DNA from 2 places in the Mesorhizobium sp. WSM4841 genome. Region 2 is predicted to be linked to the other one. Evidence: riboswitches for the same ligand, from Rfam matches in the RefSeq annotation. Region 2 holds a riboswitch; the other holds the start of a gene.
The links. A riboswitch is a leader RNA that binds a small molecule or an ion and turns the genes downstream of it on or off. The one in region 2 is predicted to bind S-adenosylmethionine.

Region 1: another riboswitch for S-adenosylmethionine. It lies ahead of AC0L14_RS27300 (O-succinylhomoserine sulfhydrylase); the one in region 2 lies ahead of metX (homoserine O-acetyltransferase MetX).

What each region holds. Positions count from the first base shown of each region.
Region 1 covers NZ_JBVVQC010000030.1:73,694-88,479, forward strand. The annotation lists gene AC0L14_RS27245 (acyltransferase family protein) at 1-1,437, shown strand, start outside; tRNA gene AC0L14_RS27250 (tRNA-Gly) at 1,517-1,590, shown strand; gene AC0L14_RS27255 (lipocalin-like domain-containing protein) at 1,833-2,279, opposite strand; gene AC0L14_RS27260 (L,D-transpeptidase family protein) at 2,512-3,516, opposite strand; gene AC0L14_RS27265 (LysR family transcriptional regulator) at 3,684-4,673, opposite strand; gene chvE (multiple monosaccharide ABC transporter substrate-binding protein) at 4,989-6,053, shown strand; gene mmsA (multiple monosaccharide ABC transporter ATP-binding protein) at 6,154-7,686, shown strand; gene mmsB (multiple monosaccharide ABC transporter permease) at 7,683-8,975, shown strand; gene araD1 (AraD1 family protein) at 9,260-10,252, shown strand; gene AC0L14_RS27290 (ABC transporter substrate-binding protein) at 10,462-11,235, opposite strand; gene AC0L14_RS27295 (2'-deoxycytidine 5'-triphosphate deaminase) at 11,329-12,423, opposite strand; SAM riboswitch at 12,548-12,625, shown strand; gene AC0L14_RS27300 (O-succinylhomoserine sulfhydrylase) at 12,700-13,890, shown strand; gene AC0L14_RS27305 (ceramide glucosyltransferase) at 13,937-14,786, opposite strand, start outside.
Region 2 covers NZ_JBVVQC010000028.1:18,600-33,385, forward strand. The annotation lists gene gloB (hydroxyacylglutathione hydrolase) at 1-627, opposite strand, end outside; gene AC0L14_RS26080 (class I SAM-dependent methyltransferase) at 847-1,623, shown strand; gene AC0L14_RS26085 (ABC transporter ATP-binding protein/permease) at 1,743-3,569, shown strand; gene AC0L14_RS26090 (DUF1194 domain-containing protein) at 3,771-4,571, shown strand; gene metW (methionine biosynthesis protein MetW) at 4,651-5,265, opposite strand; gene metX (homoserine O-acetyltransferase MetX) at 5,435-6,604, opposite strand; SAM riboswitch at 6,724-6,801, opposite strand; gene hisC (histidinol-phosphate transaminase) at 7,113-8,222, shown strand; gene AC0L14_RS26110 (prephenate/arogenate dehydrogenase family protein) at 8,242-9,177, shown strand; gene AC0L14_RS26115 (sugar kinase) at 9,276-10,199, opposite strand; gene AC0L14_RS26120 (DUF2125 domain-containing protein) at 10,254-11,252, opposite strand; gene AC0L14_RS26125 (gamma-glutamylcyclotransferase) at 11,373-11,918, shown strand; gene AC0L14_RS26130 (quinone oxidoreductase family protein) at 12,004-12,984, opposite strand; gene AC0L14_RS26135 (GlxA family transcriptional regulator) at 13,154-14,122, shown strand; gene AC0L14_RS26140 (aldo/keto reductase) at 14,288-14,786, shown strand, end outside.

The DNA of each region.
Region 1 (14,786 bases), on a different contig from region 2:
TTTGCCCCAATCCTGATGTTCCTGATCTATCGCTATTTTGCCAAGCGCTGGCTGACGATACTCCTGCCGATCATTCTCGGCAGCTTCGTGCTGGCGGTCATGGCAACATGGCTGGCGCCAAACGCGGGATTCTACCTGCTGCCGACACGAGTCTGGGAACTCATGCTGGGCGCCGTGCTCATGCTGAAACGGCCCCCGCCCTTGAGCAACCGGTTCCTTATGGAACTGGTCGGGCTGGCCGGATTTGGCCTTCTCGCCATCGGGTTCTTTGCGATCTCGGAGAGCGACTCGTTCCCGGGCTACAACGCTTTGTATCCGTGCCTCGGAACGGCCCTCCTTATCTATGTCGGCCAAAATAGCCCCTCGACGATCGCCAGCCGCATACTCGAAGTTCGGCCGCTGGTCTGGATCGGCCTCATCTCCTATTCGCTGTATCTTGTTCACTGGCCGATCAATGCGTTCGCGCACTATCTTTCGTTACAAAAACTCGACCCGTCGATGACCGTTGCGATGACGGTTGCAAGCTTCGCATTGGCTGCATTTTCCTGGAAGTACATCGAGCAGCCGTTTCGGCAGAAAAGGAGCTTCACCGCCCCGGTGCCCATCTTCGCCTTTTCAGCGGGCGCGATCGCTCTTCTTTGCGTTGGCGGGGCGGCCGGGGCGCTCGGCAACGGCTTTCCGCAAAGGTTTCCGGACTATGCCCAACAGCGGATTCCTGTCGGGGACTGGGGCAATGGCACCTGTTTCAACGAGGGCTCCAGCCGGATCGAAAGCTGGAATATCGAGGATTGCACGCGCACTCGCGGCTTCCCAACAACCGTTTTGTTGTGGGGCGACTCGTTCGCCGCCCACTATGTTTCAGGCCTGGACGCCAACATAAATCAGCTCCAGGCCAACATCGTGGAGTATACTTACGCAGGCTGTCCACCGATCCTCTCTTACTTCTCCTATGCACGCCCGGATTGCATGCCGTTCAATCAGCAAGCCCTGAAGATCGTCCAGGACGCCGGCATCAAGACGGTTGTACTCAGCGGTCGGTGGACCGACTACGAGGCCAGAAGTTTCGACGGTCTCCAGCAAACGATCGATACGCTTCGTGGTCTGGGCGTGCGCGTGTTTGTCATCGGCCAGTCCCCGCAGTTCATAACCGATGTTCGAAAAATCGCGTTCTTCGCAAAGCGCGAAAATCTCGATGATACATCGTGGCCAATGGCCATGGATCCCGACATCAACAACCGTGTGCGCGCATTTACCAAAGGCGCCACCTTTATCGATCCGCTGAATTTCCTCTGTAGTGCAGGACGCTGCTCCTACGCCGACGCAGGCCAGTTTCTTTATTTCGACTATGGCCATTTCTCTTCAGTCGGGGCCACGCTGGCAATTTCGAAATACTGGCCGGCCTTTGCCGCAGACGATGCCCTTGCCACGACGGAGTAACAGTCGGGCGGCTGGCAAGGCACGAGTGCACGCTTAACCATTGCCCGAACGCCGGCTTGCGTGGTAACGAGGCTGCTGCGCGGGTATGATGTAATGGTAGCTTGTCAGCTTCCCAAGCTGAACGCGCGGGTTCGATTCCCGCTACCCGCTCCACCTTGTTCCGCAAAGGTTTGTGCCTGATTTAGCAAGAGCTGAAACCCACCAGTTTTGCAGGCAGTTTTACGGTTTTAGTTTTGCTTCGGTTCCTGGAATCGCCGTCGGCGCTTCGGCGAGATCGCATGTCCACCCTTGCGCGCCTTCAGGTGCACACGATCAAACGACCGCTCACCCGTTCCGGTCGTCATGAGGATGGGCCATTATCGTCGCCCGCGAGCGGACTTATGCGAGTTGCACCGTTAGTCATGAGGCGAAACGATCTTCTCGAACCTGACGGTGTGAATGCAGTCGCGACCGTCAATGGGGTTTTTCGCTGGGGCTGATTTGTAAGTCAGCATTCGACTGTCCGTATCGACGAAACGAACTTGCTGGGTGCCCTCCCACGTCGCGTTCCAGCTCATGTCAATATGGTGAATAACTCGATCATCTTCGACCGTGTATGTCCCTGCATAGGCAAACATCGAATCGTAGAGTTCGATCTTTTCTTCAGGGGTAGGGACAAGGTCGTTGGGTGTAATGCGATCTTCATTAAGCACGAGGACCATCACTCGGCCATCCGCAGCATAGGTGATAACGCCTCTGGGATTCTTTCCCAAAGCGTCTCTGACTTCGCCGGATTCAAGGACCTCATAAGTCCAGGAAATCATCCTCCACGATCCCAGCAGCAAAGTTGCCAATTGCGACACGGCACTGACCTCCACGAAGGGTGGATCAAATTAGCATGAAGCCTGACCCTGCCAAAGTTCCGGTGGAACTCGATTTATCCAATTGGCGACATGGCAAGGCAGACTACGGCAAACCACCAACAGCGGACTTTCCTCGATCGAATTCTCTTCCCGAAGCCGATGTTCAATGGATCTGGAACTCGCGACCCAATCTCTTTCGACTTGGCATCTCGAGGGTGGCCAATCTATTCTGCTACGGAGCAAGCTCGTCGACGGCATGGGCGATCTCGTTCTTGAACTCGACTTTCGTGCCCGGCTGCACGATAGAGCCAAGGTCTTCGGCATCCCAATTGGTCAGCCGGATGCAGCCATGCGAGAAGGTCGTGCCGATCTTGCCCGGGTCGGGCGTACCGTGGATGCCGTAGCTTTCGATGGAGAGGTCGATCCAGACCGATCCCACGGGATTGTTCGGCCCGGCAGCGATGGTGAAGGGCCGCTTGGTCTTGACTCCCTTGAATGCGAAGTCCGGATCGTAGTGATAGGTGGGGTTGCGCACCACGCGCTTGACCTCCGCCATGCCGCTTGGCGCCGGGTTTTCATCGCTGCCAATCGAGGCGGGGTAGACTGCGAGCCATTTGCCGGAATGGTCGAGCACGCGCACCAGGCGAGCGCCCTTGTCGACCTCGATGCGGGCTACGCCAGCGGGAGGACCGCCCCGGCCAATATCAGGCACCACCAGGGTCGTGCCGGCCTTCCTGAAGCCGATGCCCGGATTGAGCATCCTGAGCAACTGTTCGCTGATATGGAAGCGCTCCGCCAGCTTCTCTGCCGCGGTGCGATAGCCGAGCCGCCGTAGACGGGCCATCCTCTCCATGCGAGCCGGGATACGCCTGGTGAAGGGTCCGCGCACATCCTTGCGCGTCACCTCATAGGTGACCAGCACCGGGTCGGTGGAAGTTGCCATGAGCTTGTCCCAGGTCTCCCGAGTGAGCTTGCCGTCGGAATGGAGTCCGTTCGCCGCCTGAAAGGAGCCGATCGCCTTGGCGAAGTTCTCTGAAAGCCGGCCGTCGATCAGGCCCGGCGAGAAGCGGGCGCGATCCAAGAGAATCTGCGCCTTCAACACGGTCGGATCGGCATCCTTCGGTTCGCCGGCGGCGAATTGGGCCTGGTTGACGGTGGCTAGGTCCAGCTTGGCCGCCCACGCCCCGCCGCATGCCAAGGCAAGTATCGCGGCGAAGACGAGGAGAAGCCTGATCATCGATAGCCACCCTGGGGCTGCAACAGGAGCCCGCTTCTATGACGCGGCACGGCCCTGTGTGGTTCCTTCGCTCGAGCGATATTCTGAATTGAAGCGACATGACCGAGGGCCGTGCAGCTGCGATAGCTATGCAGTGGATCGGCAATGGATTGCTTGATTTAACGCCGTCAGCCCACCTCTCTCAAAATAAAATCGTGCAGCATCTTGGCTGCCGGCGACAGCGCGCGATTTTTTACTGTGATCAGGCTATAAGGCCTGACCTCGATGTCGAACTCGGTCTGGACGACGTCGATGGCGCCGGCCAGCCCCTCGGGGTTCTGGATGAATTTCGCCACCTGGATCGACACCGGCGCGATGGCGTCCGACTGCGCGACCATGACCAGGGTCAGGAGCAGCGAGCTGGTGTTGAGGATGCGGTCCGGCAGCGCGATGTTGCGGTTCAGGAAATTGCTCTCCATCGCCTGGCGCAGCGGCGAGCCGCCCGACTGGAAAACCCAGTCGTAGGCGGCGGTCTCCTCCAGCCGCACCGCCTTGCCCTTAGCCAGCGGGTGGCCGCGGCGCACGATCAGGCAGGCTTTTTCGACGCCGATGACGCGGGCCTCGAACAGCCGTGGATTAAGGTCGTCGGGGATGCGCGCGATGATGAAATCGTGACGTGTGGCGATCAACTCGCGCGCCAGCACATTGGAGGTCTCGACCTGCATTGTGATCTCGATACGCGGATAGATGCGCCGGATTTCGCGGATCGCCGGCACGGCGAGCTCGATCGCAGGGGCCGTCACCGCGCCCAAGAACACCGAGCCGCCCTTGCCCGCCTTGAGCTCCGATATCTCGCGGTCGACTTCACGCATCTCGAGCAGGATCGAACGCGCGCGCCTCGCCAACGCCTTGCCATAGGGCGTCAGCGTGATGCCGCGCGGCAGCCTTTCGCACAGCTTGACATCGAGCACCGCCTCCATCTCGGCGATCATGCGCGAGGCGGCGGGCTGGGAAATGTTCATGACCTGGGCTGCCGCGCTGACCCGGCCATGGTCATCGAGGGCTGCGATCATGCGCATGTGGCGAAGACTGAGGCCGCTGCGCAGCAGGGTCTCACTCCTGCCGGGACTTTCGCCATAACCATCTGAAAGTCCAGTAGGATCCCGTAGCGCCGCCATGATCTCCGTTTGCTCCTCGCTCGTGGCCGGCCGGCAATCCGGCCAGATCTTTTGTCCACTTTCAGTATATCAGTTTGGGTATAGCAACCACCAAAGATCGCATTTGACAGTTATGGCAAAGAGCCACACCCTTGGCGCGTCCTGAGGCTTGACCGTCGCCAGCGAGAAAAATCGCATCGACTGGAACCGGAGTCTCAGGGCCGATTGGGAGGATACCGGAGATCGATATGACGGCAGCGGCGCGTTTGGCGCTCCTGCGCGATCGCGCGGCCCACGAAACCCAGGGTGCGCGTCCATCAACCAGGGAGAGTTAATGTGAAGATCATCAAGACACTGGCCGCCGTCGCGGCCCTTGGCATCGCGGCCATGACGGTCCCGGCGCAGGCAGGCGAAGGCCTCATCGGCGTGCTGATGCCGACCAAGACCTCGCAGCGCTGGATCAACGACGGCGACGCCGTCAAGTCCCAGCTCGAGGCTCTGGGCTACACTGTCGACCTGCAATATGCGCAGGACGATATCCCCAATCAGCTCAGCCAGTTGGAAAACGAAATCACCAAAGGCCCGAAGGCACTGATCATCGCCTCGATCGACGGCACCACGATGTCGGACGCCCTGCAGAAGGCGGCTGACGCCGGTGTCGTCGTCGTCGCCTATGACCGGCTGATCAAGAAGACCGCGAATGTCGACTACTACACCACGTTCGACAATTTCGGCGTCGGCGTCATCCAGGCGAAATCGCTGCTCAAGGGCCTCGGCTATCCCGAAAACAAGGGTCCATTCAACATCGAGCTGTTCGGCGGTTCGCCGGACGACAACAACGCCTTCTTCTTCTACGACGGCGCGATGTCCGTTCTGCAGCCGCTGATCGACGACAAGACCCTCGTGGTGAAGTCCGGCCAGATGGGCATGGACAAGGTCGGCACGCTCCGCTGGCTGGCAGCGACCGCCCAGGCCCGCATGGACAATCTGCTCTCCGCCAACTACTCGGATGGCAGCCGCGTCGATGGCGTGCTCTCGCCGTATGACGGTCTGTCGCGCGGTATCATCGCCTCGCTGCGCGCCGTCGGTTACGGCACGGCCGATCAGCCCTGGCCAATCGTCACCGGCCAGGACGCCGAAACCGCTTCGGTCAAGGCGATCATCGCCGGCGAGCAGTACTCGACGGTGTTCAAGGACACCCGCGAACTCGCCAAGGCGACGGTCGAACTCGTCGACAAGGTGCTCTCGGGCGGCAAGCCGGAAGGCCTCGACACCACGACCTACAACAACGACGTCAAGGTCGTCCCCTCGATCCTGCTGACGCCGCATGAGGTCGACAAGTCGAACTACCAGGCGCTGGTGGTCGATTCCGGCTACATCAAGGCCGAAGAGCTGAAGTAACCGCAGTTGTAAAAACCGGGGTCCTGCGCAGCGCAGGACCCCTTTTCGTTAGCGAGCGACACCGGTATTGTTTCCGGACCTCGGAGGAGTGGTATTCCTGATGGCCTCGACGATTTTGGAGATGCGTGACATCACCAAGACGTTTCCCGGCGTCAAGGCGCTGTCGAATGTCAACCTCAGCGTCGAGGAAGGCGAGATCCACGCCGTTGTCGGCGAGAACGGCGCCGGCAAGTCGACGCTGATGAAGGTGCTGTCGGGCGTGTATCCATCCGGCACTTATGACGGCGAAATCATCTATCGCGGCGATGAGTGCCATTTCAAGGGCATCCACGACAGCGAGCGCCGCGGCATCGTCATCATCCACCAGGAACTCGCGCTGGTGCCGATGCTGTCGATCGCCGAAAACATCTTTCTCGGCAACGAGCACGCCAGATACGGTGTCATCGACTGGAACGCCAACGAGACGCGCACCAGCGCTCTGCTCAAGAAGGTGGGCCTTAAGGAAGACCCCAAGACGCTGATTACCAATATCGGTGTCGGCAAGCAGCAATTGGTCGAGATCGCCAAGGCGCTCAGCAAGGAAGTGCAGCTGCTGATCCTCGACGAACCGACGGCGAGCCTGTCCGAAAAGGACAGCCAGGCGCTGCTCGACCTGCTGCTCGAATTCAAGCGGCAGGGCATCACCTCGATCCTGATCTCGCACAAGCTCAACGAGATCAACCGGGTCGCCGACAAGGTCACGATCATCCGCGACGGGCGGACCATCGAGACGCTGCCTAAGAAAGACATTTCGGAAGACCGCATCATCACCTCGATGGTCGGCCGCTCGCTAGACGACCGTTATCCGTCGCGCGAGCCCGAGATCGGTGAGATCGTGCTCCAGGTGAGGAACTGGTCGGTCTATCACCCGATCCATGCCGAGCGGCAAGTGATCAAGGGCATCGACATCGACGTCCGCAGGGGCGAGGTGGTGGGTATCGCCGGGCTGATGGGCGCCGGACGCACCGAATTCGCGATGAGCCTGTTCGGCAGCTCCTATGGCCGCCGCATCACCGGCGAGGTGCTGCTCAAGGGCAAGCCCATCGATGTCTCCTCTGTCAGCAAGGCAGTGGAACACGGCATCGCTTACGTCACCGAGGACCGCAAGACCTACGGTCTCAACCTGATCGATCACATCAAGCACAACATCACGCTGGCCAATCTTCCCGGCGTGTCGCGCCATAGCGTGATCGACGACATGCGCGAGCTCGCCGTCGCCAACGACTACAAGGCCAAAACCAACATCCGCTCGTCCAGCGTTTATCAGATGACCGGCAATCTATCGGGTGGCAATCAACAGAAGGTGGTGCTGTCGAAGTGGCTGTTCGCCAATCCGGAGGTGCTGATCCTCGACGAGCCGACGCGCGGCATCGATGTTGGCGCCAAGTATGAAATCTACACGATCATCGCGCGTCTCGCCTCGGAGGGTAAGGCGATCATCGTCATCTCGTCGGAGATGCCCGAACTGCTCGGCATCACCGACCGCATCTATGTCATGAACGAAGGACGTATCGTCGGCGAAATGGCGGCGAGCGATGCCAGCCAGGAAAAGATCATGCGCGCCATCGTTCGCGGAGAAGGAAAAGCATCATGAGCACAGAAAGCGCTCCCGTCCCGAAAAGCGGCGTCGCCGAAGATGTGCAGCAGGGGCCGCGCGTTGCCGTCTCGGCGCTGGTCACCAACCTGCGCGAATACGGCCTGATCCTGGCGCTTATCGCCATCATGGTATTCTTCCAGTACACGACGTCCGGAACGCTGTTCAAGCCGGTGAACTTGAGTAACCTGGTGCAGCAGAACAGCTTCATCATCGTGATGGCGCTGGGCATGCTGCTGGTGATCGTCTCCGGCCATATCGATCTCAGCGTCGGGTCCGTCGCCGGTTTCATCGGCGCGCTGGCGGCGATGATGATGGTCATCTGGCCTCTCGGCCCTTTCAGCAATCCGCTGGTGGTGTCGATCATCTGCCTGATCATCGGCGGCGCGATCGGCGCGGGACAAGGCTACTGGATCGCCTATCACCGAATACCGAGCTTCATCGTCACGCTGGCGGGGATGCTGATCTTTCGCGGCATCTGCCAGGCGCTGCTGGGTGGCGGGTCTTCCGTGGGGCCGCTTCCAGCCGGCTTCAAGGCGCTCAGTTCCGGCTTCATTCCGGACGTGATCGGCTCGTTGACGCTGATCCCGCCGGTCGTGAACGCCGCCGGCAAGACCATCGTCGGCAGCGGGCTGACGCTGCACATGACGACGATCGTGATCGGCCTCGTTGCCGTGCTCGCCTATGCCTATTTCGGACTCAGGGCACGGCGCAGCCGCGAGCGGCATGGCTACCAAGCCGAACCCTTCACGCTGTTCGTCGTCAAGACCCTGGTGACCAGCGCTCTGGCGCTGTTTCTGGTCTACCAATTCGCCACCTATAGAGGTCTGCCAATCGTTCTCGTGGTGATGGGCGTGCTGATCGCACTGTTCGTCTTCGTCACCAAACGCATGACGGTCGGCCGCCGTATCTACGCAATGGGCGGCAATGCCAAGGCGGCGCAGCTATCGGGTATCAAGACCGAGCGGCTGACCCTGATGGTGTTCATCAATATGGGCGTGCTCTCGGCGCTCGGCGGGCTGATCATTGCGGCGCGCCTTGGCCAGGCGGTGCCGGCGGCCGGCCTCGGCAGCGAGCTCGACGTCATCGCCGCCGTGTTCATCGGCGGCGCTTCGGCGATGGGCGGCGTCGGTCAGGTTATTGGCGCGGTGGTCGGCGGTTTCATCATGGGCGTCATGAACAACGGCATGTCGATCATGGGCGTCAATGTCGATTGGCAACAGGTGGTCAAAGGCCTGGTGCTGCTCGGCGCCGTGGTCTTCGACGTCTACAACAAGAACAAGGCTTGAGGGCGAGGGAACTCATGCAGGTCGCCAAACGTGCATCGTGTTGGGACAACGACATGCATAAAACAAGGATTAAAGCGGGCCGCCTTTCAAACGCGGCACGCTTTTAGGAGGCACGGGTCACATCGCGGCGCTGCCGGGCGGCGCAAAGAAGTCCCTCAGGGACCGGGCCCGCGAGCGCAATCCGGACGAACAGTTCACCAGTGGCGCGGATACTATCCGAGCCGCGCTGGTCAAGGTTTGCCAACCCGGCAGCCAGGCCAAAGGCAATTGAGAGAGGGTACATCATGCTGATCTCCCAGATCCTCGACGACGCAGAGACCATCCGCGTCGTTGCCCGCAACGGCGGCAAGACCCGAATCATCAACGGCGCCCGCAGCGTCTATTCGCTGGCGATGGAGGCCGCGCGCACAGGCACCGGACTTGTCGCCCTCATCGAGCGCAAGGGCTTCGGTGAAGCGGTCGACCTCGATGCCGCCTACAAGAAGGGGCGGCTGTTGTCGCCAATCAACCATCCCGACCCGGCGCATCTCCACCTCACCGGCACCGGGCTGACACATCTCGGCTCCGCCGCGACCCGCGATTCCATGCACAAGAAGCTCAGCACCGACGGCGAGGAGCAGCTCACCGATTCCATGAAGATGTTCCGCATGGGGCTGGAAGGTGGCAAGCCGGCCAAGGGCCAGACGGGCGTGCAGCCGGAATGGTTCTACAAGGGCAACGGCACCATGGCGGTGGCGCCCGGTGCGGCACTTCTGTCGCCCGCCTTCGCCGAGGATGCCGGCGAGGAGCCGGAAGTCGCCGGCATCTATGTCATCGGCGACGACGGCGCCCCTTTCCGCGTCGGCTTCACGCTGTCAAACGAGTTTTCCGACCATGTCACCGAGCGCGTGAACTATCTTTTCCTCGCGCATTCCAAGCTGCGCAACGCTTCGTTCGGGCCGGAGATCCTGATCGGCGAACTGCCGTCCGACGTCAGGGGTACCTCGCGCATCGTCCGCGACGGCAAGCTGCTGTGGGAAAAGCCGTTCCTGTCGGGCGAGGCGAACATGTCGCACACCATTGCCAATCTCGAACATCACCACTTCAAATATTCGGCCTTCCGCCAGCCGGGCGACGTGCATGTGCACATGTTCGGCACGGCGACATTGTCCTTCGCCGACGGCATCAGGACCGAGGCCGGTGACGTCTTCGAAATCGAGGCCAAGGATTTCGGCCTGCCGCTGCGCAACCCGCTTGAAATCGAGCAGCCGGTGAAGGTGTCGGTGAAGGCGCTGTAAGGTGGCACCTCTCCTTCTCCCCTTGTGGGAGAAGGTGGATCGGCGCGCGGCGCCGAGACGGGTGAGGGGTGCTGGACGGAATGAGGTGTTGGAACACCCCCTCATCCGACCGAGCTGAGCCTGTCCTCGGGCTTGCCGGAGGCAAGACCCGTGGGCTCGGCCACCTTCTCCCACAAGGGGAGAAGGAAGAACGCACACCCTTCAACCTCTCAATAAATATCGAAATCGAAATATTTGGCCTGGATCTTCTTGTAGGTGCCGTCTGCGACGATCGCATCGATCGCGGCATTGAGCTTTTCGCGCAGCGCATTGTCTTCCTTGCGCACGGCGATACCGGCTTCGGTCTCGGTGCCCTTGACGTCGCCGACCATCTTGCAGCAGCCGTCGCTCGACTTCTTCATCCAGTCCATCAGCACGAATTTGTCTGAAAGGACGGCATCGAGACGGCCGTTCATCAGGTCGGCGACCGCCTCCTCCTGGGTCGGGTAGAGCTTCGCCTCGGCGCCGGCCTTGCTATAGACATCCTGGGCATAGTCGGCCTGGGTGGTCGAAGCCTGCGCGCCGACTGTCTTGCCGGCGAGTGCTGCGGGTTCGGTCGAGGCAATATCGCTGTCCTTCAAGGCCACCAGCGAAAGCGGCGTCGTATAGTATTTGTTGGTGAAGGAGACCTGCTTCTTGCGCTCCTCGGTGATGCTCATGGACGCGATGATGGCATCGAATTTTCTGGCCTGGAGCGCTGGGATCATGCCGTCCCAGTCCTGCGTGACAAGTTCGCATTCGACCTTCATCTGAGCGCAAAGCGCATTGGCAATGTCGATGTCGAAGCCGACGAGCTTGCCATCCGCGGTGATGGTGTTGAACGGCGGATAAGCGCCTTCGGTGGCGATCTTCAACTTTTCCTGTGCTTGCGCCGACATGGCCCCGGCAGCCATCACCAGCATGGCAGCTGCTGCTGCCGATGCGATCCATCTTGAAATCTGCATTTCTTGTTCCCTTGGTTCCAACCACCTTGACGGTTGGGCACAACCAAGCACGGCCTACAAGGTCAGGCAAGCACAGTCTGATTTAATCGGCGATCAGCGTGCGACGCGGAAATGCTTGGACAGTTTCAGGCCCTGTGCCTGGTAGTGCGAGCCGAGATCAGTGCCGTAGAGCGCCTGCGGCCGCTTCAGCATGTGCTCGTAAACCAGCCGCCCGACGATCTGGCCATGGTCGAGGATGAACGGCACTTCGTGGCTGCGCACTTCGAGCACCGCCCTGCTGCCGGTACCGCCGGCCGCCGAATGGCCGAAGCCCGGATCGAAGAAACCGGCATAGTGAACACGGAATTCGCCAACCAGCGGATCGAAGGGCGTCATCTCGGCGGCGTAGAGCGGCGGCACATGCACCGCTTCCTGGCTGACGAGGATATAAAATTCGTCCGGATCGAGCACCAGTTCGCCGGCGCCGCTCTTGTAGAGCGGATCCCAGAAATCGACGACATCCTGTGCCGCGCGCTTGTCGACATCGACCAGGCCGGTGTGGTGCTTGCCGCGGTAGCCGACCAGCCCGTCCTTGTCGCCATCGAGGTCGATCGACAGCGCAATACCGCCGCCGGAAATATTCGGTGGCTCGGTGGCGACGAGCGTCTCGGCACGGTGCAATTCGTGCAGCTCGCTTTCCGACAAAAGCGCATTGCCGGTGCGGAACCTGATCTGAGACAGCCGCGAGCCGGCGCGGACGACGATCGGAAAGGTGCGCGGGCTGACCTCCAGATAGAGCGGGCCGTCGTAGCCGGCAGCGATCTTGTCGAACTCGTGGCCACGATCGGTCATCACGCGGGTGAAGATGTCGAGCCGTCCGGTCGAGCTCTTCGGGTTGGCGGAGGCGGAGATGCTTGCCGGAAGCGCCAGGCTCTCGAGCAGCGGCACGATATAGACGCAGCCCGTCTCCAGCACCGCACCATCGGCGAGATTGATTTCGTGCAGCTTCAGACGGTCGAGTTTTTCAGCAACCCTGTGGTTGGGGCCGGGAAGGAAGGAGGCGCGCACCCGCCAAGCCTTGTCGCCAAGCCTGAGGTCGAGGCTGGCCGGCTGGACCTGGTCGGCATCAAGCGCGCGCGGCGACTTCAGCGCGCCCGACTGGAACAGCGCGGAAATGTCCTGATCAGGAAGAATGCCTGTCTGCCGCAAAGTCTGGCTCCGCTCGAAGGCCGGGCGAGGTCTCGTTTTGTTGCAGGTCCTTGCCACGGAACCTGCTGGTACAACCTCTTAATCATGCCGGCAATTGACGCAAGCGCGGTGCAGGTCTAAAGGGTCATTATCCCGTGGTGATTTGGCCGGTCGGCTTGCAGCCACGTTAAACAAGTCGCTAAAGGACCGTCGGGCCGAAAGGCCGTATGGACCGGTTGCGACTTTCGCGGCCGGTTTTTTTGTGTTTGGACCATTTTTGGTGTTTGGAACAAGGTGATGACGAGCAACAAGCGCAACTGGAAGCCTCAGACCGCCCTCGTGCATGCAGGAACGCTGCGTTCCGGCTTCGGCGAAACGTCCGAGGCGATGTATCTCACGCAAGGTTATGTCTACGACACGGCGCAGGCGGCGGAAGCCCGCTTCAAGGGCGAGGAACCGGGCTTCATCTATTCGCGCTATGCCAATCCGACGGTCGACATGTTCGAGAAGCGCATGTGTGCGCTGGAAGGTGCCGAAGATGCCCGCGCCACAGCATCCGGCATGGCGGCGGTCACAGCGGCGTTGCTGTGCAGCGCCAAGGCCGGCGACCACATCGTGGCGGCGCGCGCGCTGTTCGGCTCCTGCCGCTGGGTGGTCGAAACGCTTGCGCCGAAATACGGCATCGAGGCGACGCTGGTCGACGGCACCGAAATCGCCAATTGGGAAAAGGCGGTCAGGCCCAACACAAAGCTGTTCTTCCTTGAAAGCCCGACCAATCCGACGCTGGAAGTCGTCGACATCGCAGCCGTCGCCTCACTTGCGAATTCGATCGGAGCGCGGCTGATCGTCGACAACGTCTTTGCCACGCCCTTACAGCAGAAGCCGTTGCAGCTCGGCGCCCACATCGTCGTCTATTCGGCGACCAAGCACATCGACGGCCAGGGGCGCTGTCTCGGCGGCGTCATCCTGTCGGACAAGAAGTGGATCGACGAGAACCTGCACGACTATTTCCGCCACACCGGTCCCAGCCTCTCGCCGTTCAATGCCTGGACGCTGCTGAAGGGCCTGGAAACGCTGCCGCTGCGCGTGCGCCAGCAGACGGAAAGTGCCGGCCGGATCGCGGACTTCCTCGCCGAGCAGCCGGAGATCGCCCGCGTCATCTATCCCGGCCGCGCCGATCACCCGCAAGCGGCGGTCGTCAAGAAGCAGATGTCGGGCGGCTCGACGCTGATCTGCCTCGACGTCAGGGGCGGCAAACAGGCGGCTTTCGCCTTCCAGAACGCGCTCGATATCGTGCTGATCTCTAACAATCTCGGCGATGCCAAGAGCCTGATCACCCATCCGGCGACGACGACGCACAAGAATCTGAGCGATGAGGCGCGTGCCGAACTCGGCATCGGGCCAGGCACGCTCAGGCTGTCCGTTGGCCTGGAGGACACAGATGACCTGATCGAAGACATCGACCAGGCACTGAAAGCCGCCAGATAGAGATACGCGCCGAACGGCTTCGCTCGAATCATCAAGCCAAGCGCGGTCAGGCGCCCGACGGGGTCTCTTCCAATTCCACACCGGCGCTGGTGTGGATGGTCATCGTGTTGCCGCGCCAGTCGACGGCACCGCTGAGCCAGCCGCGCACCCAGATGGCGGGAAGCATCACGTCCCGCGCAACCATCGCCGGGATCATGCGCAGCGACAGGTGCCAGCCCTTGGCCGAGGCGAGAGCGCATTCCGGGAGATAGGCGACTACCAGCACGGCGACGGCGGTTGCCGACAGGCTGAAGCCGGCGCCGGCCGCAGCAATCAGCGCAAGCACCAGCGGCGGCGCCGCGCCGACCAATATTTCGGGCGCGAAGAACAGGGGGAAGGTGACCCGGCGCAGGCGTGCCCAGCGGGCCTGGCGCGACCAGATTTCGCCAAACGTGCGCAAACCGAGCGGCTGCTCGAAGGGCGAGGCGACGAGATTGACGCGTAGTCCAAGCCCGTTGACCAGCTTGGTCGCGGCGGCATCCTCGGCGATCTCAGCGGCAAGCGCACGGATGCCGCCATTGGCGTCGAGCATGGGCTTGTTCCACAACATGCTCTTGCCTTGGGCGAAACCGAGGCCGAGCGCCTCGCCGGTATATTGCCAGCGCGCCTGCAGCGTGTTGAGGAAAGCGCATTCGACTTCCGCCCAGAACCCGTCCGGCCGCGAGCCGATCGGCGTCGAGCAGACAAGGCCAGTGTCCGGCCGCCATGCCGCCATCAGATGCTGGACATAGTCCCTCGACATCAGGACGTTGGAATCGGCAAGGATGACCCAGCGGTGGCGCGCTGCCTCCCAGCCCTTCACGCAATTGTTGAGTTTCGGATTGCCGCTGATGCGGTCGTCGCCGACGAGCAGCCGG
Region 2 (14,786 bases):
CAGCGTTGGCTTGCCGTCGGCGCGCAGCGCCTCGATTTTCGCAGCGCGCTCCTTCAATGCCGAATTGGTCGGGTCGACGGTCAGCGCGAAGCGGGCGTTGGAGAGCGTGTATTCATGGCCGCAATAAACGACCGTCTCGGCCGGAAGTGCCGCGAGCTTTTTCAACGAATCGTACATCACCGGCGGCTTGCACTCGAACAGCCGGCCGCAGCCGAGCGCGAACAGCGTGTCGGCGGTGAACGCCACTTTCGATGCCGGCAGATGATAGGAGACATGGCCTGCCGTGTGGCCGGGCGTGGCGATCACGTCGATCCTCTCGTCGCCGAGGTGGATGACCGAACCTTGCTCGACGGTTTCGTCGATGCCGGGGATTTTTGCCTTTTCCGCTTCCGGTCCGACAATGCGCAGCTTGAAGCGCTCCTTCAGCGCCAGATTGGCCTCGACATGGTCGACATGGTGATGGGTGGTCAGGATCATCGTCGGCGTCCAGCCGGTACGCTCGATCGCGACCAGGATCGGCGCCTCCTCGGGCGCGTCGATGATCGCGGTCTGGCCGCTTTTCGGGTCATGCACCAGCACACCGAAATTGTCGCTGCGGCACATGAACTGTTCGATTTCAACCGGCATGGCGTTCTCTCCACTAGCGCGCCGTGCGTCCAGTTGGACGCACAAAGGACGCTCTAAACACTTTTATCTGCTGCATCGTGCTTTCCGAAATCGAAACCGATTTCGGGCCGATGCAGTAGTCGCCGCAGACATAGGGCGCTTGCCCGCGGATGTCATCCGCCTTTGTAGAACTTGGCGCCTTTGTTGAACTTGGACAGCATCGAAGATACCGTCCCGCGCATGCATTCCGATATCGTCGACCTTCGCTCCTTCTATTCGACCACGCTCGGGCGATTGGCCGAACGCTCGATCACCATGGCGTTGTCCTCGATATGGGCTGTCGTGCCCAATGAGCGGCTGGTCGGCCTCGGTTACACCTTGCCGTGGCTGGAGCGGTTCGGCACCGACGCCGAGCGCGTCTTTGCCTTCATGCCGGCAACGCAAGGCGCGGTGGTCTGGCCGGCTACGGGGCCGACCGCGACCGCACTGGTCTTCGATGAGGAATTGCCGCTGGTCGATGCCTCCATCGACCGCATGCTGCTCGTCCATTCACTCGAACATGCCGAGAACCCGCGCGAGACGCTGAACGAAATCTGGCGGGTGCTGTCGCCCGCCGGCCGCGTCGTCATCGTCGTGCCCAACCGGCGCGGTGTCTGGGCCCGTTTCGAGCATACGCCGTTCGGCAGCGGCCGGCCGTTTTCGCGCGGCCAGCTCACCGAATTGCTGCGCGAAGCAAACTTCACGCCCGCGGCCTGGTCCGACGCCCTGTTCTTCCCGCCATCGCGGCGACGCTTCATGATGCAGTTCCACAATGTGCTGGAGCGCGCCGGCCGCAGGTTCTGGCCGATCTTTTCCGGCGTCATCGTGGTCGAGGCGCAGAAGCGGCTCTATCAGGGCGTGCCGGTCGTCCAGCGCGCCTCTCGCCGCGTCTTCGTGCCGGTTTTCTCGCCGCATGGCGCCACAAGGCTCGGCCGGATATCGCCGACCGGGAACGCAACATTGCCGGGCCGTCGATGACATGTTCGTGATCGGAATCGCAGTTTTTCTCACCTATCTGTCGAGGGCGGGTTAGGTACCCGATTGAGTCGACATGTTCATCGGTTCCAGCACCGCTTCCGAATTGAAGGACTTCACCAATGGCTGATTATCCGGATGTCGAAGCCAGCGCCAAGCCGGTTGCCGCGTCGATCGAAACCAGCAGCCTGCGTGACCAATTGGCGACCATCAAGCTGGCGCTGGGGACCTCGCCGATCCGCAAACACCTGCTCTGGGCCTGCGTCGGCATAGTCGCCGTCATTGTGGCAACCTCGATTGGGCAGGTTCTGCTCAATCGCTGGAACGAGCCCTTCTACGATGCGCTGGCTCGGCGCGACATGCAGGGCTTCCTGCACCAGCTTCTGGTCTTTGCCGCCATCGCCGGCGGGCTTGTGGTGCTCAATGTCGGCCAGACCTGGCTCGACCAGACGATCCGGCTGAAGCTGCGCGAGGCGTTGACCCTCGATCTGATCGGTGAATGGATGCGGCCGGCCCGCGCCTTCCGGCTCGCCAACGCCGGCGCCATCGGCGTCAACCCTGACCAGCGCCTGCAGCAGGATGCCGGGCATCTCTCCGATCTTTCCACCGGTCTCGGCATAGGGCTGTTGCAATCGTTCATTCTGCTTGTTTCGTTCGTCGGCGTCCTATGGTCGCTGTCTTCGGGCTTCGTCTTCCATATCGGCGGCTATTCGCTGGCCATTCCGGGCTACATGGTGTGGGCCGCGATCCTCTATGCCGGCACGGCCTCCTGGCTGAGCTGGCTGGTCGGACGGCCGCTCATCCGCTTCAACAGCGACCGCTATACGCGTGAAGCGGAGCTGCGCTCCTCGGTTGTCCGCGTCAACGAGAATGTCGATGCCATCGCGCTTGCGCACGGCGAGGCCGACGCGAGACGACGGCTCGAGCTCGACCTCGGCACGGTGCTGGGCGCGATGCGGCGCATCTACAGCGCCCAGATCAATCTTTCCTGGGTGACCGATACCTATGGCTGGATCACTGTCGTCGCGCCGATCCTCGTCGCCTCGCCGGTCTATTTTGCCGGCGATATCAGCTTCGGCGGGCTGATGATGGCAGTCGGCGCCTTCAACCAGGTGCATGCCTCGTTGCGCTGGTTCATCAACAATATCGGCGGTATCGCCGATTGGCGCGCCACGCTGATGCGCGTCGCCGATTTCCGCATCGCGCTCGTTGAAACGGATGTGCTGCACGATAGCGAAGAACGCATCACGATCGGCGAAAACCCGAATGGCAGGCTGACATTCGAGAACCTCGAGGTCGCGTCGCGGGATGGATGTACGAAGCTCGCCGAGCCCCATCTCGAAATCCGCGCCGGCGAGCGCGTCATGATCACCGGAGATCCGCGCGCCGGCAAGACGCTGTTCTTTCGCGCCATTGCCGGTCTGTGGCCGTGGGGAAGCGGGCGGATCGGCATGCCGGCCGGAGAGGTGCCCGCCTTCGTTCCCCGAAAACCCTATTTCCCGCTCGGCACGCTGCGCGAAGTGCTCGACCACGCCGATGCGGCGGTTAGCGACGCCGAGATCTCGGCGGTGCTTGCCGAGGTCGGTCTCGGGCGTCTGTCGTCCTCGCTCGACCGCTCGGCGCGCTGGGAGCGCGAATTGAGCGATGACGAGCAGCGCCTGCTTGCCTTTGCCCGGCTGGTCTTGCGGCAGCCGAAATGGGTGATCATCGACGAGGCCTTGGACACGTTCGACGGCGCGACGCTGAGGCGGGTGCTGTCGATGCTGGAGGCGCGTCTGGCCGACGCCGCAATCCTCAATATCGGCCGAGGCCAGCAGAACATTGAATTCTTTCCACGCTCATTGGCGATTGTGAAAGACATCGAGCGACCGGCTCTCAAGCCAGTCCGTGTCAGGGCCGGCGCGATCGAACCACCCCCGGCCGTCGCCGCAGCCTACCAAGAGACGTAGCCGGCTATACGCCGCTAAGCTTTATTTCGCCGTGATCGCAGCGAAAGATTGGCTGGTATCGTTCGAAAGCCTGCGGCGTTGGACCCATGCTTGACGCGCTTAAAGCGCGTCCCGGTGAAGACATTCATGCGACACGCTTTAAGCCTCTGTTTCTATTCATGTCGTTACCCCAAAGCCGCTGCGCACTTTTGGGCGACATGCATTAGCCTGCTTGCCTGCCTTGCCTGCGCTCAGGCAGCACCACTCGCCGCGCCCGCCGATGCCATTGCAGTGGACGTCGAACTGGTGCTGGCGGTCGACATTTCGCACTCGATGGACGAAAAGGAATTCGCGCTGCAGCGCGCTGGCTATGTCGAGGCGCTGCGCCATCCCGACTTCATCAATGCGGTGCGTTCGGGCGTGACCGGCCGCATTGCGCTGGCCTATTTCGAATGGGCAGGCACCGTCCGCGACGATGCGGTCATTGCCTGGCAGGTCATCGACAATGCTGAGAGCGCTAACGCTTTCGCCGACAAGATCGAGGCGCGCCCGTTCAGGAGCTTTCGCGGCACCTCGATTTCCGGTGCGCTCGCCTTCGGCGCCAAGCTTTTGGATGGAGCCGCTTTCGACGCGACGCGCAGCGTCATCGACATTTCAGGCGATGGCCCCAACAATACCGGGATGCCCGTCACCACGACACGCGACGCCGCGGTGGCAAAGGACATCGTCGTCAACGGCCTGCCGATCCTGATCAGCCCGTCGCCCAGCTTTAGCCATCTCGACCGGTACTATGCCGAGTGCGTTACCGGCGGGCCAGGTTCCTTCGTGCTGCCGGTCTATGCCGCTTCCGAATTCGTGACCGCCATACGCCGCAAGCTGGTCCTGGAGGTCAGCGGTGTTGCCGGTCCCAGGGCCGCTCCCGCGACACTCCGGGTCGATGCGGCAACGCCGGTCGACTGTTTGCAAGGCGAGCGCGGCCGCCAGTTTTTCTCCGATCCGTATTTTCCGGAGCTTGATCGCTAGCTAGACTTGGTCGATGAATGGCGAACAGTCGCAGATGGTCTCCGGACTCTTGCCGGCCGCGCGCCATATGCGACGGCCGTTATCGCTTCAGCAGGAACACCGCTTGCTGGCCAAAGAAATTCCAGAACCACCAAGGCATCGACAGGCCGATTTTCTGGCCATTGGCGTCGAGCGCGGTTGCCTTTTCCACCGTTGCGCCGAGCTCTTCGCAGAGATTGACGAAGTCGCGGATGGTGCAGAAATGGATGTTGGGCGTGTCGTACCAGGAATAGGGCAGGTCCTTGGTCACCGGCATCCGCCCTTCGACGAACAGCGAAAGGCGCACCCGCCAGTGGCCGAAATTGGGGAAGGAGACGATGGCGTGCTTGCCGATCCTAAGCAACTCGTCGAGCACCAGCTTCGGGTTGCGGGTCGCCTGCAAGGTCTGCGACAGGACGACGAAATCAAAACCCTTGTCGGGATAGAATTTGAGGTCCTTGTCGGCGTCGCCCTGGATGACGGACAGGCCGCGCGCCACGCATTCGTTGACGCCGCGCTGCGACAGTTCCATCCCACGGCCGTCGACCTGCTTCGTTGCCTGCAGCAATTCGAGCAGCAGGCCATCACCGGAGCCGACGTCCAGCACCCGCGACTGCGGCGGGATGAGATCGGCGACGACTTCGAGGTCGACGCGCTGGGCGTGGTTGACACTCATGATCGTGGCTTTTGCTTGGCGCATGACCTTGATCCGAAAAGTCTGCAACTTTTCGGGGCCATGCGCTGCCTGGCACATGATCCCGGTCCGAAAAGTCTGCAACTTTTCGGGGTCATGCGCTGATGCATGGCGCAAGATGCCGGTCCGGAAAGCCTGCAATCTTCAGGGATCATGCGCTGAGCCCCCTGGCGCGAGCCGCCGAGGCGATAAAGCCGTTGATGGCAGCAAACAGCTCCGGCTCGTCGAGCAGGAAGGCGTCGTGGCCGCGATCGGTCTCGATCTCGACGAAGGACACCGAGGCGCCGGCCGCGTTCAACGCGTGAACGACCGAGCGGCTCTCCTCGGTCGGGAACAGCCAGTCGCTGGTGAAGGAGACCAGGCAGAAACGGGTTCTGGTGCCGGCAAAGGCGTCGGCCAGCCGGCCGCCATGATCGGCGGCGAGATCGAAATAGTCCATCGCCCGGGTCATGTAGAGATAGGAGTTGGCGTCGAAGCGGTCGACGAAGGTCATGCCCTGATGGCGCAGATAGCTCTCAATCTGGAAGTCGGCGTCGAAACCGAAGGTGAGCGCTTCACGGTCCTGCAGGTTGCGGCCAAACTTCCGGTGCAGGGCCGCCTCCGACAGATAAGTGATGTGAGCGGCCATGCGCGCCACAGCCAGTCCCTTTTCCGGGCGCTTGCCCTGCTCGAAATATTTGCCGCCATGCCAGTCCGGATCGGCCATCACCGCTTGCCGGCCGACCTCATGGAAGGCGATGTTCTGCGAGGAATGGCGCGCGCCAGTGGCGATCGGCAGTGCTGAGAAAACGCGCTCCGGATAGCTCGACGCCCATTGCAGCACCTGCATGCCGCCCATCGAGCCGCCGAGCACCGAGAACAGTTTTTCGATGCCGAAATGGTCGACCAGCATCAACTGCGCCCGCACCATGTCGCGGATGGTGATGATCGGCAGGTCGAGCCCGTAGGGCTTGCCGGTGGCTGGATTGGTCGAGGCGGGGCCGGTCGAGCCGAGACAGCCGCCGATGACGTTTGAGCAGATGACGAAGAAGCGGCTGGTGTCGATGATCTTGCCGGCGCCGATCAGCACTTCCCACCAGCCCGGCTTGCCGGTCACTGGATTGGTGCTGGCGACATGCTGGTCGCCGGTCAGTGCATGGCAGACGAGGATGGCGTTGGAGCGGGCGTCGTTGAGCGTGCCGTAAGTCTTGTAGGCGATCTGGAACGGTGACAGCAGCGTGCCGGCATCGAGCTTGAGCGGCTTGTCGGCACCGAAACGCAACACCGGGCTCGACGGCTCGTCGGCCTCGTTGTTGGTTCTTTTAGTGCGCAGCGCGACCATCGCATCCTCTTACATTAACCCATCGCGCTTTCCGAAAGTCGATTCCGATTTTCGGGTCGATGCGACTGTCCGGCCGGCTACGGACAACAAAAAACCGACATCGCCTTCGCAAAGCCGGTTACAGGATGCAAACGGCCCTTTAGCGAGTTGTTTAACGTGGCTGCAAGCCGACCGGCCAAATCACCACGGGATTTCGCCTTTCTTCTAGGACCGGAGCGTCTCGGCGTCAACGGCCAGTCGTTCACCCACGCCAGTCGCTCACCCATGATCGCCGCCTCTCGACATTCCAGGCCACGGCTTGTATTTCCGCTGCGGCTTCTAGTGTGGCGAATCCGAAATTCGCATCGCGTTGGAGCAGCGCAGTGGGCGAATTTCGGATTCGCCACACTAGCAACCAATGAATTCTAGTGTGCTGGATTTGAAGTTCCTGAGCGCTGTTGCCACCAAAATGGCAGGAACTTCAAATCCACCACACTAGGTGGAAGCGTTCTCGACGGATTTTTGCAATATGAACCAGGCATCGGATCAGGCACGTCCAACGCCCCGCGCGGGGATCATGGACATCGAAGCCTATGTGCCGGGCAAAAGCACGGCGCCGGCCGGCGTTGCCAAGGTCCACAAATTGTCGTCGAACGAGAACCCGCTCGGCCCCTCGCCGAAGGCGATAGAAGCCGCGCGCGACGTCGCGGCCAAACTCGACATATATCCCGACGGCACCGCCAGGCGCCTGCGGGAGGCGATCGCTGAGGTGCATGGCCTCAACCCGGCGAACATCGTCTGTTCCAATGGTTCCGACGAGATTCTCGGCCTGCTTGCGCAGACCTATCTCGCGCCCGGCCATGAAGCTGTGATCACCGAACACGGCTTCATGGTCTACAAGATCTACATCCAGTCGGCAGGTGCTGTCCCGGTGTCGGTCAAGGAAACCAATGAGCGCGCCGACGTCGATGCGATCCTCGCTGCGGTGACGCCGCGTACCAGGATCATCTTCCTCGCCAATCCCAACAACCCGACCGGCACCTATTTGCCGTTCCAGGAGGTGCGCCGCCTGCATGCCAGCCTGCCTCGAAACGTGCTTCTGGTGCTGGATGCAGCCTATGCCGAATATGTCCGCCGCAATGATTATGAAGCCGGCGTCGAGCTGGTGGCTGGCGCGGAAAACGTGGTTATGACCCGCACCTTCTCCAAGCTCGGCCTCGGCGGTGCGCGGATCGGCTGGATGTACGCGCCGATGCATATCATCGACGCGATCAACCGCGTGCGAGGTCCCTTCAACGTCAACGCGACGGCGATCGAGGCCGGCATTGCCGCGATCCGCGACCGCGCCCATGTCGAGCGCAGCGTGGCTCATAACGACACTTGGCTGCGATGGGTGAGCGAGGAGTTGACCAAGCTCGGACTGCGGGTGACGCCGAGCGTCGGCAATTTCGTCCTCATCCACTTTCCCGAGGACAAAAAACATTCGGCGGCGGCTGCGGACGATTACCTCTGTGCGCGCGGCTATATATTGCGGCGCGTTTCCGGCTATGGCTTCCCGAATGCACTGCGCATGAGCATCGGCACCGAAGAGGCCAATCGCGGCGTTGTCGCCGCCCTTGCGGCATTTCTGAAAAGCTGAACCCCGAAAAGCTGAAACAATGACATCACCGATGTTCGAAAAGATCGCGCTGGTCGGCATCGGCCTGATCGGCTCGTCGCTGGCCCGCGTAATCCATCGCGAAGGCCTTGCCGGCCACGTCGCCATCTCGACGCGCAGCGAAGCGACACTGGCGCGGGCGAGGGAACTCGGCCTCGGCTCCTCCTACGCGATGGATGCGAAAGAGGCGGTCCGCGATGCCGACCTGGTCATCGTTTCGGTGCCGGTCGGCTCTTCGGGCGAGGTCGCCGAGGAAATCGCACCGGCGCTGAAGCCGGGCGCGATCCTCACCGATGTCGGCTCGACCAAGGCCTCGGTCATCGCGCAGATGCAGCCGCATGTGCCTGCCGGCGTGCATTTCATTCCCGGCCATCCGCTGGCCGGCACCGAAAAATCGGGTCCGGACGCCGGCTTTGCCGACCTGTTCGAAAACCGCTGGTGCATCTTCACGCCGTTGCCCGGCACCGATCCGGCCGCATTGGAAAAACTCTCGGAATTCTGGCGGCGCTGCGGGTCCAACATCGACACGATGGATCCCCAGCATCACGACATGACGCTGGCGATCGTCTCGCACCTGCCGCACATCATCGCCTATAACATCGTCGGCACCGCCGACGATCTGGAGTCGGTGACCAAGTCGGAGGTGATCAAATATTCGGCTTCCGGGTTTCGCGACTTCACTCGCCTGGCCGCGTCCGACCCGACTATGTGGCGGGATGTCTGCCTGCACAACAAGGATGCCATCCTCGAAATGCTGGCGCGGTTCTCGGAAGATCTGGCCTCGCTGCAGCGGGCGATCCGCTGGGGCGACGGCGAAAAACTGTTCGACCTGTTCACCCGCACCCGCGCCGTCCGCCGCTCGATCATCGAGGCCGGCCAGGACATCGACGTACCGGACTTTGGCCGGCAGGCGGTGGAACATCCGGCCAAGGGATAGGGCATCGGACCAAAAGGGGCACCGGTTTTGGGAAAATCCGATGCTCAAACAAAAAGATAGAGCAGCGGTACGATTCGATTTGAAAGCCCGCCGCTGTCTCAGGCCGGCCAGTGAGCCGCCATCATCGCCAGTGTCTCGGCCCTGTCCGGCGCGCCCAGCCTGCCGCCGAAGCGCAGGCATTTGAGCGCAGCGGCGGCGCTGGCAAAGCGCAATGTCCATTCGATCGGCATCGCCTCCGCCAGCCCGACGGCAAAGGCGCCGTGAAACACGTCGCCGGCGGCAAGCGTATCCACTGCCTTGATCCTTGGCGCCGCGACATGGCGCACGGATCCCACTGAGCGGTCGAACCACCAGCTTCCCGCCGCGCCGCCGGTCACCGCGACAAACGCATCGGTGCGTCTGGCCAGCGCTTCACAGGCCTCTGGCGGGCCTCGCTCCTCGCCGCAGAGGATGAACGCCGCCGGCTCCGACGCGACGATGTGCGAGGCCAGCGGAAACAGCCGTTCCAGCACGTCTCGTGGCGCGGTGTCGGCGTCCAGTATGGCCGGACGGCCGATTGCGCGCGCCGCCGCCATGGCCAGAGCTGCTGCGCCCGGCCAGCGCACGTCGACCAGGACGGCGTCGAATGCGGTGAGATCCTGGGTGGGTAGCGCCTCGGGGTCGGCCTGGGCGAGCTTGTCATAAAAAGGAACGATGATGCGCTCGCCATGCGTGTCGACCAAGATGGCCGACAGTGCCGACCGCGCGCCGGTGACGCGCCGGACAAAGCTGCAATCGACGCGCTCGGCCCCGATCCCGGCGACCAGCTGATCGCCGACGGGGTCGTCCCCCGCGCTCGCCCACAGCGATACGTCCGCGCCGAGGCGGCGTGCGGCGCAGGCCGCGCTCGAAGCCATGCCCGAGGCGATCTGGACGCCGTCGGACGCGATGAACTTGCCCTGACGTGCCGGAAGCGTGTCGACACGAAGGATGGTATCGAGCGTCAGCGCGCCAACACTCAGGAGCTTCACCGGGCTGTTCATCTATCTTCCTGTTTCATCATGATCTTCTCCGAACTGGAGGTTCGCAATCGTGGTCTAATCGACCGGCTTGATCCTGCCCAGCGGGATAAAACCCAGCGAGGCCTTGCCCTTGACGACCTTGAGGGGCATCGACGGTTCGTTGCCAAGCAGCGCCAGCCCGGCAAAGCCGGTTTTGATCTGGCTCTTCTGCTCGGGAATGGCCTTGCCGAGGATTGCCGCCACCGCCTTCGGATCGCTGAGCTTGATCATCAGGTCGGCGTCGATCAGCCCGTCGGCATCGACCGACACCGGTCCGGAAACGGTGACGCGCGCGGTCCCCGACGACAGATCGAGCTTGCCGATATCCATCGCCTGGCCGCGCAGGCTCTCTGTTTGTGTCTTGATCAGCGCCACGCCGTTCTTCAGCGTCACGTCGCCACTGCCGTCGAGTGGCGGCAGCACGCGGCCATCGATGGCATCCGGTTCGATTTCGAGATTGGTGAAACTCCCGGAATAGTCGATGTCCTGGCCGTTCGGACGCAGTTGTCCGGCCGCTGTCCCGGCGCTGAACAACTCGACCGAGTCTGTGCCATCCGCCGGATCGGTCTGGGCTGACAGGCCCTCGGCCTCCAGTGAAACGCGCCGGGGCAGGGGCCAGGATAGTTTGACGTTCGCTCGCAGATCATCCCAGTCGATCCACAGCGGCGCCATCCCCGGCACGGAGGTTCTGAGCGGCCCCCGCAGGTCGGCGCCAGGCGACAGGATCTGGGTGATGTGCGTGACGGCGTTGAGGCTGCCGAGCGAGGCTGCGACGTTCCTGTTGTCGTCCTGATAAGCCAGGCTGTCGCAGGAAACCGCGAAGCTCAGCGGATAGCCGCTGACCGTGAGATTGGCGCAGTCGGCCTCGATGCCGTTGCCGTTGAGCTCGGCCACCGCTTTGTCGGCTTCGCTCTTGGCCTTGTCCGCCAGGTAGAACCAGCCGGCGCTGTAGAGGCCGAACAGCACAAGAATGAAAGCGCCAAGCCAGAAGAGGCGGCGGCGAAAATTCGGCGGACGCTCGTCACTTGACGTCATGCTACGGCTCTCGCTAGCGCGTGTTGCACAGGGGACTGTCGTTTCCGGCAACATCAGGTAGACGGAGACGGATTGAAAAAACACCGATTCCAGTGCGGTGCTGCAACCAGGCTTGGCGATATGGGCGATTTTTGGGTTTTTGGCTACGGTTCGCTGATCTGGCGGCCGGGATTTGCGCATGTCGAGACGCGGCGCGCGCGCCTCCACGGCTACCGCCGCTCGCTGTGCGTCTACTCCTTCGTGCATCGCGGCACGCGCGAACGGCCCGGCCTGGTGCTCGGCCTCGACCGTGGCGGCTCCTGCATTGGGCTGGCTTTCCGCGTCCCCGGCGATCTGCGCAACGAGGTCATCACCTATCTGCGCGAGCGCGAGTTGGTCACCAATGTCTATCGCGAGCGCATGCTTAGCATTCGCCTCGACAATGACGCTACGAACGGCGAGACGGATGGGGGCGAGACGGTCTCGGCGGTCGCCTATGTCGTCGATCGTGCCCACGAGCAATATGCCGGCGCGCTCGATGCCACCGATGCGGCGACAGTCGTTCGCGGTGCGGTCGGCCAGTCGGGAAGGAACGAGGACTACGTGCTCAGCACGCTGGAGCACCTCGAAGCGCTGGGCATCCGCGACCACTGGCTGGAAGAGGTGGCGAAACGGATCGGGTCGTGATCTTCTTTCGTTGTTTGACCATGATCTCGAAAACCGGTTCCCACTTTTTGCGTCGCAACCCTTCGGTTCGGGATGATGGTCCGGGTTACATCCTGAAAATCTGCTTTCCGAGATCGGCGCGATCCAGGCTGTTTGTCACGGCGAGCTCGAACTCCGCCAGCGGATGGATGCCGCCGACAGGAACATGGAAATCGGGTTGGCCGAAGATGTCGACAATTTCGCGCAACACTGGCCGGTCGGCTTCGACAGGCGGCGAAAAGAAGTAGCGGTAGATATTTGCCCTGATCTCGAGGCCGCTCAGCAGCACGTCGAAATTGTGCAGTTCGAAACGCTCGGTGCTCATGCCGCCATTGATAACCATCTGCCCGCCCATCGCCAGGGTGCGGATCAACTCGCCAGTGACGGGTCCGCCGACATTATCGATGATCCCGTTCAGCTTGGCGCCGTCGGTCATGTCCATGACTGCTTCCCTGATGCCGACCTTCAAACCCGACAGATCGAGGATGGCGGTGGCACCAAGCCGCTTCAGGTCCAGCCTGTCGCGCGATCGTCGCACGAGCGCAATCACGTTGATGCCGCGCCGTTGGGCGAACTGCATCACCATCGTCGAAACCGATGAATAGCCGGCCGTGACGGCCAGCCACTGTCCAGGCTGCACACGGGAATCCGCCAGCAGGTCCCAGGCGGTGATGGGGTTCACCATCTGCCCGGCGCGTTCGACCGGATAGCCGGCGGGCAGCGGGATCAGCCAAGCGACCGGGACGGCCGCATATTCTGCCCAGCTGTTGTAGTAGCTGAATGCGACAAGCGTGCCCGGTTTCAAGGCGACGTTCGCACCCACGGCCTCAACGATACCGGCGCCATGATTTCCGGCGATCTGGTGGGGGAAATGCGGCTTCTTCGGTTCGGGATAGAGGTTCTGGATGAACAGAAAGTCGCCAGGGTTGATCGAGGCGGAGACCATCCTGAGCAGCACCTCACCGTCGCCGATTCGCGGCATGGGCACGTCGCCGAGATAGAGCACGTCCTGCGGCGAGCCGATTGCGTCGAATACAACTGCTTTCATGGTGGTCTCCAATAACGGGCGATCTGGCCATGCAATCTGGACGCGGCCAGATCGCAGGCACCGGTGTTTGCATCGGCGTCGCGGAACCTAAGGCCGCTGGCAAAAATCGGAATTGGCAGATTTGACAATCTATGTGCTAAACTTGCCATAGTTGTTCAAAGGAGCCATCTTGGACAGTCGTCCCGTCCACGCCGTGATCTGGCTGCCGTCGACCTTCTATTCGGCCGTCGCCGCGACGCTTGTCGAAATGTTCGAGTTGGTGAATACCATTCGCGGCGCGCCGGCGATTTCCTTCGAATTCGTGGCACGGCAGGCCGACGCCACGACGACGCCTGGCATTTCCTTTCACACCCGACGCGAACCCTCGCAGCGTATGGACCTGCTGGTCCTGCTGGCCATGCCCGGTATGCAAATCCCGGAGCTTGTTGCCGCGCTGGAGGAAGAGAGCCGCCACGCCGCGCCGCTTATCGCAAGTGCGCAACGAGACGGCGCCATCATCGCCGCGCATTGCGGGGCTGGTTACTTCCTGGCAGACGCCGGTCTTCTCGACCGAAAGCGCGCGACGATCTCCTGGTGGCTGAAGACCGATGCCCAGCGTCGCTTTCCGAAGGTGCGTTGGGACGCTTCACGTGTGCTGATCGGGGACGGACGGATCTACACTTGCGGCGGCGGTTTTTCAGGCCTGGAGCTCGGCAAGGCGCTTCTGCGGGATCTTGGCTTCGCCAGGGAGGAGCGCCTGGTTCGCAAATTGCTGGTGCTGCCGCCGTCGCGGCAGATCCAGACACCCTACGAGTTTCCGCTTACCGATCTGCTGCCTTCGCAAGAGCCGTTCCGCGGCCGGCTCGAAACTTTGTCCAGAAAACAGCTCGGAGCGCTCGACCTTGCCTTCCTTGGTGCGCAACTCGGTCTGTCGCCGCGAACGCTTGCGCGCCGGTTTTCCGATGAATTGCATACCACTCCCGGCCGATGGATCCAAGACCGGCGCCTTGAGGCCGCGAAAACACTTCTTGAAAGCACCAAACTCGGTATTTCGGAAATATGTTACCAGGTCGGATACCGGGACACGGCCTCATTCAGCCGACTTTTCAACCGCGTGGTCGGACTGCCGCCTGGTGAATACCGGCGCCAGAGCCAGTAGACATCGGCTGGAACCTCGAACGCGGCGGATCGCGCCCCCGGATCGCGCCCTTGTGAAGCAGTGGTCCGTCGGAAAGAATGGCCAGGCCTTTGACCTCGGCGCGGTGAGACCTAGGTAAGCGAGGGCTTTTCGCCCGCTCCTTTCCATTCCCCACGGAGATCAGTCTTGCAGAAACGTCGTCTCGGTCAAACCGACCTGTCCATCGCGCCGCTGGTTCTGGGCGGCAACGTCTTCGGCTGGACCGCCGACGAGAAAACCTCTTTCGACCTGCTCGACCGCTTCGTCGGCGCCGGTCTCAACGCCATCGACACCGCCGATTCCTACTCGCGCTGGGTTCCCGGCAACAAGGGCGGCGAATCCGAAACCATCATCGGCAAATGGATGAAGAGCCGCGGCAATCGCGACAAGGTCGTGGTGATCACCAAGGTCGGGTCGGATATGGGGCAGGGCAGGAAAGATCTCTCCGCCGCCTATATCGAAAAGGCCATCGATGCGTCGCTGCAGCGGCTACAGACCGATGTCGTCGATCTCTATCTGTCGCACTGGCCGGACTCGACCACCCCCTACGAGGAAACGCTCGGCGCCTACCAAAAACTGCTCGCCAAGGGCAAGATCCGCCATGTCGGCGCTTCCAATCTCGACGGCGGCCAGTTGCGCGCCGCGC